2 regions of the Sutterella sp. KLE1602 genome follow, and region 1 is predicted to be linked to the other one. Evidence: predicted binding sites of a transcription regulator. Region 1 holds the regulator's gene; the other holds the start of a gene.
The links. Region 1 encodes sigma-54, which starts transcription at its own class of promoters, with help from an activator protein. Its sites were predicted from a motif close to TGGCANGNAANCTGCTTT; they were not measured.
Positions count from the first base shown of each region.

Region 1 (4,413 bases):
ATGCGGTGTCGCACGACGACGCCGTCCGTGTCCCTGAAGCGGGCGCCGAGCTCTTCGGCCACGAAGACGGAGCGGTGCTGTCCGCCCGTGCAGCCGACGGCGACGGTCAGATAGTGGCGGTTCTGAGCAATGTAGGCGGGAAGCCACTTGCGGATGAAGCCTTCAATGTCGTCAACCATGTTGATGACGGTCGGGAAGGTGCGAAGGTAGTCGGCGACGGGCTTGTCCCGTCCCGTCAGGGGGCGCAGCGCAGGATCGTAGTAGGGGTTCGGCAGGCAGCGCACGTCGAAGACCAGATCGCTGGCGACGGGAAGGCCGTGCTTGAAGGCGAAGGACTCGAACGTGAGCGTCATCATGGCCTGGGGCTGGCCGACGAACTTCTTCACCCATTCGCGAAGCTGCGAGGAAAGAATGCCGGTGGTGTCCATCAGAGCCGCGCCTGCAGAAATGGGGGCGAGCAGGTCGCGTTCGCGGCTGATGGCCTCCTGAAGCGTGACGAGCTGGTCGCGGCTGGCGGCGAGCGTCGAGAGCGGATGGCGGCGCCTGGTTTCGGAGAAGCGCTTGACGAGCTCCTGATCCGAGGCGGTGAGAAAGAGGATGCGCACGTCGAAGCCCGCCTCCTCGAGTTGTCGGATTGCCTTGAGGGAGCCGTCGAAGGTGCTCTGGCTTCGCGCGTCGATGGCGACGGCGGCGGACTTGATGCCGTGCGTGCGGAGGTCCTGCGCCACGGGGAGCAGGAAGGCGGCGGGCAGGTTGTCGATGCAGTAGTAGCCGCAGTCCTCAAGCTGGCGGATGGCGATGGACTTGCCGCCGCCGGACATGCCGGTCACGATGATGAGTTGCATGGCGTTGCCTCCGTATTGGCGTAGTTTTTTCAGGCGTCTTCGTCGTCTTCGGAGAAGTCGGGCTCGTAGTGAAGGTCGGCGGGAGGCGTCCAGTTGTGAATGAGTTCACAGATCTTGACCTCCGACTCCGCGTGAAGCAGCGCGTTTCTCAGCGGCTTGTTGCCGAAGAGGCAGGCGGCTTCGCGCAGGATCTTCAGGTACATGCCGTCGTCGTTTTCGGGAATGAGCAGGCAGAGGAACAGCTGGACGGGACGGCCGTCGGGCGCATCAAGGGAGAGTGGCGCGGCGGTCCTCAGAAAGACGGCGGCGGGTTCGGTGATGCCCTCGACGCGGCCGTGGGGAAGCGCGCAGCCGCTGCCGAGGCAGGTGGAACCGAGTTTTTCGCGTGCGAAGAGCGCGTCGAAGGCCTCCGTGTGGGAAAGACCAGCGGAGGTTTCGAAGACGAGGCCCGCCTCTTCGTAGAGGCGCTTGCGGCTCACGACGTCGAGGTTAAGGCGAACGGTTTCAAGAGTAAGCAGAGGTGCGAGTAGATTCATGACGCGTCGGACGGCCTTGTGGGACCGTCGAATCGAAAACTTCGTTCAGTGTACCAAAGGGGTGGAGAAGTCAGAGCCTGCGGCGGGAGCGAGCCGAGGGAATGCCTGCGCAGGTGCGGTACTTGGCGACCGTGCGGCGGGCGATGGGCACACCCTGCTTCTGAAGCATTTCGCAGAGCATTTCGTCCGAAAGGGGGGCTCTGGGGTCCTCGGTCTCGATGAGCTTGCAGATCATGGCCTGGATTTCGGAGGCTCCCTGCTCCTCGGCGCCGCTGCCCTGGTTGCTGAAGGAGACGGCGCTGAAGAGCGAGCGCATCTCGACCGTGCCCTGGCTGCAGGCGATGAACTTGCCGGAAACGGCGCGGGAGACCGTGGGAACGGACAGGCCGAGTTCTTCGGCGATCTGGCTGAGCGTCATCGGACGCAGGGCGGCGGGGCCGTGCTCGAAGTAGGCCTGCTGGCGCGTGACGATGGCGTCGGCCAGACGCTGCAGGGTGGCTCGTCTGGCCTCGATGCGCTGAATGAAGGTCTTGGCTTCGCCGAGAAGAACGCGGCGGGTCGAGGGATCGGCCTCGCTCCTGGCGTCGTTGATGCGAAGGCGAAGGCGCAGCTGCAAGGAGCCGTTGAGGTGCGCTGTGCTCACGCCGTTCTGCGTCCTGACGATGACATCGGGAACGATGTAGAGCGTGCTGGATTCTCTGGCGATCGGATAGGGCGAGAGGGTCTTGAGCACGCGCAGCGCCTCGTCGAGAATGGAGGACTTGCCGTTGGCGAGCTTGAGAAGCGCAGGACGGTTGTCGGCGGCCACCTTGTCGAGATGTTTGGAGACGATGCGCTTGAGGGTTTCAAGCGCGGCGGCATGCATGATGGAGGGCTCGATGCGCTCGATCTGCTTCATGAGGGCCTCGACGGGGCCGGCGGTGCCGATGCCCGGAGGATCCATGCTCTGAAGGGTGGCGAGGGCTTCGCGCCACTCGGCGGCGGTCACGTTCTCGACGCCTTCCTCCTTGAGGATGCGCGCGTAGTAGCGCATGAGCGTCTCGAACGGGGACGTGAAGAAGCCCCTGTCGTCGAGCTCCTCGACAAGGCAGGCGACGAGCAGATGCTGGCGCGGCGTGAGCGGCAGGCAGCCGAGATCGGCGAGCAGCTCGTCCCTGAAGGATTCGGGGGCGGGAATGCGCTCGAAGGGCGCTTCGTCGCTGGAGGCGCCCTGCCAGGCCTCGTAGGGCTGGTCGACGGGCGTCTCCGCCTGGGCTGCGTCGAATTCGGAATCATCCTCGCCGCGGTCGTCCCGCCTGTCGTCGTCATGCTCCTGAGCGCGCGCCTGCGGGTCGTCGGAGGCCTGTGCAGGCTCCTCCACTTCAAGCAGGGGGTTGGATTCGAGCATGAGTTCGATTTCGCCGAGAAGCTCCTGCGTGGGCATCTGCAGAATGCGCAGCGACTGCTGCTGCTCCTGGGAGAGAACCTGCTGCTGGGAGAGTGTGGCGAGGAGATGATTTTCCATTTGGCTACATCCGGAAGTTTTCGCCGAGATAGATCTTGCGGACGGCCTGGTCGTTGACGAGCTCGTCGGGCGTGCCCGAGGCGAGCACTTCGCCTTCGTTGATGATGTAGGCGTGGTCGCAGATCGACAGGGTTTCGCGGACGTTGTGGTCGGTGATCAGAACGCCGATGTTGCGCTCCTTGAGGAAGCGCACGATGCGCTGAATCTCGATCACGGCGATCGGGTCGACGCCCGCGAAGGGCTCGTCGAGCAGAATGAAGCGGGGATTGGCGGCAAGGGCGCGGGCGATTTCCGTGCGGCGGCGCTCGCCGCCCGAGAGCGAAATGGCCTGGTTCGTGCGAAGGTGCTGGATCTGCAGCTCTTCGAGCAGCTGGTCGAGCCGCTCCTCGATCACGTCCTTGGAAAGCGGCTTGCCGTCCTCTCCCTCCTGAAGCTCGAGAATGGCGCGGACGTTGTCCTCGACGGAGAGCTTGCGGAAGACGCTTGCCTCCTGGGGCAGATAGGAGAGCCCCATGCGCGCACGCTTGTAGATGGGCATGTGCGTGATGTCCTGACCGTCGAGGCGGATCTGGCCGTCGTCGGCCACGACAAGGCCCACGACCATGTAGAAGGTCGTCGTCTTGCCTGCACCGTTCTTGCCGAGCAGTCCCACGACCTCGCCCGACTTGACGGCGAGGCTGACGCCCTTGACGACGTTTCGGGGCCCGTAGTGCTTCTTGAGGCCGGTCGCCTCGAGCGCGTGGGTGTGGGAATGGCTAACTGTTGCGTTTTCGGTCACGCTGAAGTCCTGTTACTGCTGAAGCTTGGTGGAGTTGGAGAGGGACGTGCCCTGACGCTGCGTGCCCGCGTCGGTCTTGGAGCGGGGCGCGATGATCGTCGTGACGCGCTTGCCTTCGCCGCTGTTGACTTCGGAACGGGCGTTGCGCATGTCGTAGACGATGCGCTCGCCGCTCGTCATGTCCTTCTGCTGGCCGTTTTCGCTGCGCGAGAGCTGGGCCTTGCCTTCGAGCGTGACCTTGTCGGTCTCCTCGTCGTAGGTGATGCGGCTCGCATGCGCGTGCACCCATTCCTCAACGCCCTTCGTCTTCGGATCGCGCTGCTGCTTGAAGCGTGCGGGAGAGCCCGTGATCGTGGCGCGACGGTAGCCCTTGGGCGTGATTGCAAGATCGAGGCGAGCGCCCGTCAGGTTCATCGAGCCCTGATCGACGACGACGTTGCCGGAGTAGACGGCGGTCTGCTTGACTTCGTCACCGTTGAATTGGTCGGCATGGACTTCAATGGGCTGGCTCTTGTCGGTGCTCAGGGCCCAGGTCGGCGCTGCGATGGCGGCGAGGATGCTGAAAACGATTGACTTCTTCATTTTTGGGCTGCGTTGGCGGATGTGTCAGTGGACTGCGCGTTGGGATGGAAGACCGAGACGACGCTGCCGTCGAGCTCGACCGTGTGCAGGATGTTGTCGTACTTCATGCCGTTGGAGGCTTCGGTGGTGTCGATGCCGCGGCGCATGTAGACCTTCCTGTCCGTCTCG
Region 1 covers NZ_KQ968496.1:91,329-95,741, forward strand. The annotation lists gene rapZ (RNase adapter RapZ) at 1-845, opposite strand, end outside; gene HMPREF3036_RS02195 (PTS sugar transporter subunit IIA) at 875-1,381, opposite strand; gene rpoN (RNA polymerase factor sigma-54) at 1,452-2,885, opposite strand; gene lptB (LPS export ABC transporter ATP-binding protein) at 2,890-3,663, opposite strand; gene lptA (lipopolysaccharide transport periplasmic protein LptA) at 3,676-4,245, opposite strand; gene lptC (LPS export ABC transporter periplasmic protein LptC) at 4,242-4,413, opposite strand, start outside.

Region 2 (4,413 bases), on a different contig from region 1:
AGGACCCGATCCTCACTCAGGTGAGCGCCGTGTCGGCGGGCATTGTTGACGGTCGTCCCGTCCTCGATCTCAACTATGTTGAGGACAGCGGCAGCGACACCGACATGAACGTCGTGATGACGGGCGAGGGGCGCTTCGTCGAAATTCAGGGGACGGCGGAAGGCGCGGTCTTCAGTCGTGCAGAGCTTGACGAACTGCTGCGTCTTGCCGAAAAGGGCAATCTGGAAATCATGGCGCTGCAGCGTGCTGCGTTTGAGTAAGGTTGAGTAAGGGGAGATGGGGATGGAAAAGTCTCTGGTGCTTGCTTCCAACAACAAGGGAAAACTTCGTGAGTTTCAGGCGATGTTCGCCGAGCTCGGCGTCGATGTGATCAATCAGGGCGCGCTTGGTGTCGAAGCCTGTCCGGAGCCCTTCGGCACCTTCATTGAGAATTGTCTCGCCAAGGCTCGTCATGCGTCGAAGATGACGGGACGCCCCGCCATGGCGGACGATTCGGGCGTTTGCGTCAATGCCTTGAACGGCATGCCCGGCGTTTTGTCGGCCCGCTTTGCGGGAGAGCCGAGCAATGATGAGGCCAACAACCGTCTTCTGGTCGAGAGACTGCAGGGCAAGGACGACAGGAGGGCGCACTACACCTGCGTGCTGACGGCCGTGCGCACGCCCGACGATCCCGAGCCGCTCGTGGCCGTCGGCCGCTGGTACGGCGAAATCTGCGACGAGCCTGCGGGTGAGGGCGGCTTCGGCTACGATCCTCACTTTTTTGTACCTGAGTACGGTCGAACGGCCGCAGAGCTCACCGCAGAGGAAAAGAACCGCGTGAGCCATCGCGGCAAGGCCCTTGTGCAGATGCACAAGCTGCTTCGCGAGGCCTGGGGCTGGTGATGAGCGCTCAATCTTCGTGGACGGCTGAAGCGGTTGCGAATATTCCGCTGTCGCTTTATCTGCACTGGCCCTGGTGCGTGCGCAAGTGTCCCTACTGTGACTTCAACTCCCATGCCGCGCCTGCCGATTTGGCAGAAAGGGAATATGTCGACATCGTATTGAAGGATCTGGAGGGCTGGCTTTCCGTCGCAGGCGGCCGTCGAATCGAAACGGTCTTCATTGGCGGCGGCACGCCGAGCTTGATGAGTGGTGATGCCGTGGCCAGACTCCTTGAAGGGGCCGACGGACTGTTCGGGTTCACATCCGACTGTGAGATTACGCTAGAGGCCAACCCCGGCACAGTGGACGAGGGCCGCTTCAGGGCTTTCCGCGATGCAGGCGTCAACCGAGTTTCCGTTGGCGTGCAGAGCTTCATGAACGAAAAGCTTCGGAAGCTCGGAAGGATTCACGTATCGGAAGAGGCCCTGCGCGCGGCCGCGCATGCGGGTGAGGTGTTCGGAAACTTCAACCTTGATCTGATGTTCGCGCTGCCTGGTGAAACACTCGAGGAGGTGGCGAGGGAGGTGGAGACGGCGGTTGCTACCGGTGCCACACACCTTTCGTTCTACCAGCTCACGATTGAACCCGGTACCGCGTTCGCCAAGCGCGTCCCGGAGGGCCTTCCTGACGATGACCTCTGTGCGGACATGTCTGATCTGGTGATTCGCTCGCTCGAAGAAGCGGGCTTCGAGCACTACGAGGTGTCGGGCTATGCCGGACCCGGGTGCCGTTGCCGCCACAACCTCAATTACTGGACCTTTGGCGACTATCTCGCTGCGGGAGCGGGCGCGCATGGAAAGGTTACGACACAGGACGGAGTTGTTCGCGAGGTGCGGCACGCATCCCCCCGCAAGTACATGGCTTCGGTTTCTGAAACGGGAAGCGGCATTGCCGAACGCAGGGCCGTCGAGTCTGGGGACCTTCCCTTCGAATTCATGCTCAACGCCCTGAGGCTCACGGAAGGCGTGCCTGCGGAACTTTTTGAGGCTCGCACTGGGCTTTCGCTCAAGGTCGTTGAGCCGATACTTTCCGATTTGCGTGTGCAGGGACTGCTGGCGGCGGATGAGTTGGTGATTCGTCCGACAGCCAGAGGGCGGGCCTTTCTTTCGGATCTGCAGGAAGCCTTTCTCTGACGGATGGCGCAACCCGCACGCACTCGAAGAAGGCGCTCCTGAGGTGTTGAAATGCACTGATTTGGTGCGATAATAAAGCGTTCGCAACCAAGTCGGTGCGTTCAGCGCAGTGCAGGGGTGAAGCCTTCTGGGCGCAGGTATCGGCACAGGCGTCAGAATCGGGAAAACGCGCGTGAGAGTGCAGTCTTCGGGTTTTGGCACGCCTTTTGCTTATATTGGAGTACGACCGTCGGGGGGCGCCCCCGTCGGCAGACAATTCCTCACAGGTCAGGCGCATGGATCGCCTTACCGGCTAATCTCTAGGAGAAAAATCAAATGACGTCCGCTTCTGATGTTCTGCAGATGATCAAGGACAACGATGTCAAGTTCGTGGACCTTCGCCTCACGGACACGCTCGGCAAGGAAATGCACGTGACGGTTCCCGCCGACTGCATTGACGAGGACGTGTTCGAGCTTGGACAGCCCTTTGACGGCTCGTCCTTTATCGGCTGGCGCGGTATTGAAGCCTCCGACATGCTTCTGATGCCGGATCCCGACAGCGCCCGCATGGACCCGTTCCGCGAGGTCAACACCCTCATTCTCCAGTGCAACGTGCACGAACCCAAGACCGGCAAGGACTATGACCGTGATCCGCGTTCCCTCGGCCTGCGCGCCGAAGCCTATCTGAAGTCGACGGGCATTGGTGACACGGCCTACTTCGGTCCCGAACCCGAGTTCTTCATCTTCGACAGCGTCCGCTGGGAACACTGCATGGGCAAGAGCTTCTTCGAAATCGACAGCGAAGAAGGCCCCTGGGCGACCGGTCTCAAGACGGAAGGCGGCAACCTCGGCTACCACAACCGCGTCAAGGGCGGCTACTTCCCCGTCTCTCCCGTCGATTCCTTTGCCGACATGCGCTCTGAAATGTGCACGCTGCTTGAACAGCAGGGCGTTGGCGTTGAAATCCATCACCATGAAGTGGGCGGCGCAGGCCAGTGCGAAATCGGCACCCGCTTCAATACGCTCGTCAAGCGCGCCGACTGGACGCAGATTCTCAAGTACACGGTTCACAACGTCGCCGCCGCCTACGGCAAGACGGCTACGTTCATGCCCAAGCCCATCGAGGGCGACAACGGTTCCGGCATGCACGTCCATCAGTCCATCTGGAAGGACGGCCAGAACCTCTTTGCGGGCAACGGTTACGCCGGTCTCTCCGAGCTTGCGCTCTACTACATCGGCGGCGTCATCAAGCACGCCCGCGCCCTCAATGCCATCACGAACCCGTCGATCAATTCGTATCGTCGTCTCGTGCCCGGCTTTGAAGCACCCGTGAAGCTCGCCTACTCGTCCTGCAACCGTTCGGCTTCCATCCGCATTCCGCACGTCAACAGCCCGAAGGCCCGCCGCGTTGAGGTTCGCTTCCCGGATCCGACGGCCAATCCCTACCTCGCCTTCTCCGCGCTGTTGATGGCAGGTCTCGACGGCATCCAGAACAAGATCCATCCGGGCGAAGCGGCCGACAAGAACCTCTACGATCTGCCGCCTGAGGAAAACGCCAAGATTCCGACCGTCTGTTCTTCGCTTGATCAGGCGCTCGAAAATCTTGACCGTGACCGCGAGTTCCTGACCCGCGGCGGCGTCTTCTCCAACGACTTCATCGATGCCTACATCGCCGTGAAGATGGAGGAGGTCAACCGTTGGCGCCTCGCCGTGACGCCGATCGAATTCGACATGTACTACAGCCTCTGACCTCAGCCGTCGGAGTGACGCAGACCTGACAGGCGGGTGGCGGCTCGATTTTCAAGCCGTCGCCCGCCTTTTTGTTTGGGAGAACCGTCCATGGTTGAGTCCAAAAGCGCAGCAGGGGCGGACGCCCCGTTTGCCATTCTCGACATGATGTCCGCCACGGTGCTGCTGACCGATACTTTGGGAAGGGTGCTCTGGGGCAACAGTGCGTCCGAAGTGCTGCTGGGATGTTCGAGGCGAACGTTTGTCGGTACGGACTTTCGCGACCGTCTCGCGGAGTGTGACGAGTGGTATGCGCATCTGGCGTCGGGGGCGGCCGTGGAGTCCGCCCGCGTGTTTGGGCGTCTGCTCAGGGCGCATCCCGGCGCTCAGCCTGACGACGTCCGCGTTCAGGCCGTGCTGACGCGCCTGCCCGAAGGCTGGCCCGCCTGCAGGGACGCCGGTGTTCTGATTGAAATCGTTGATGTCGAGGAAACGCTTCATCAGGACAGGGAGTGGATGAACTGCGAGCTGATGGACGCCAACAGGCAGCTTCTTCGAAATCTTGCGCACGAAATCAAGAATCCTCTGGGCGGCATCCGCGGTGCGGCGCAGCTCCTTGAGTCCGACCTCGTTCGTGAGGAGGATCGGGAAT
Region 2 covers NZ_KQ968518.1:12,212-16,624, forward strand. The annotation lists gene rph (ribonuclease PH) at 1-260, shown strand, start outside; gene rdgB (RdgB/HAM1 family non-canonical purine NTP pyrophosphatase) at 283-882, shown strand; gene hemW (radical SAM family heme chaperone HemW) at 882-2,054, shown strand; gene glnA (type I glutamate--ammonia ligase) at 2,370-3,782, shown strand; gene glnL (nitrogen regulation protein NR(II)) at 3,873-4,413, shown strand, end outside.
Region 2: the regulator sigma-54 is predicted to act here: its motif matches at 2,250-2,267, upstream of glnA (type I glutamate--ammonia ligase).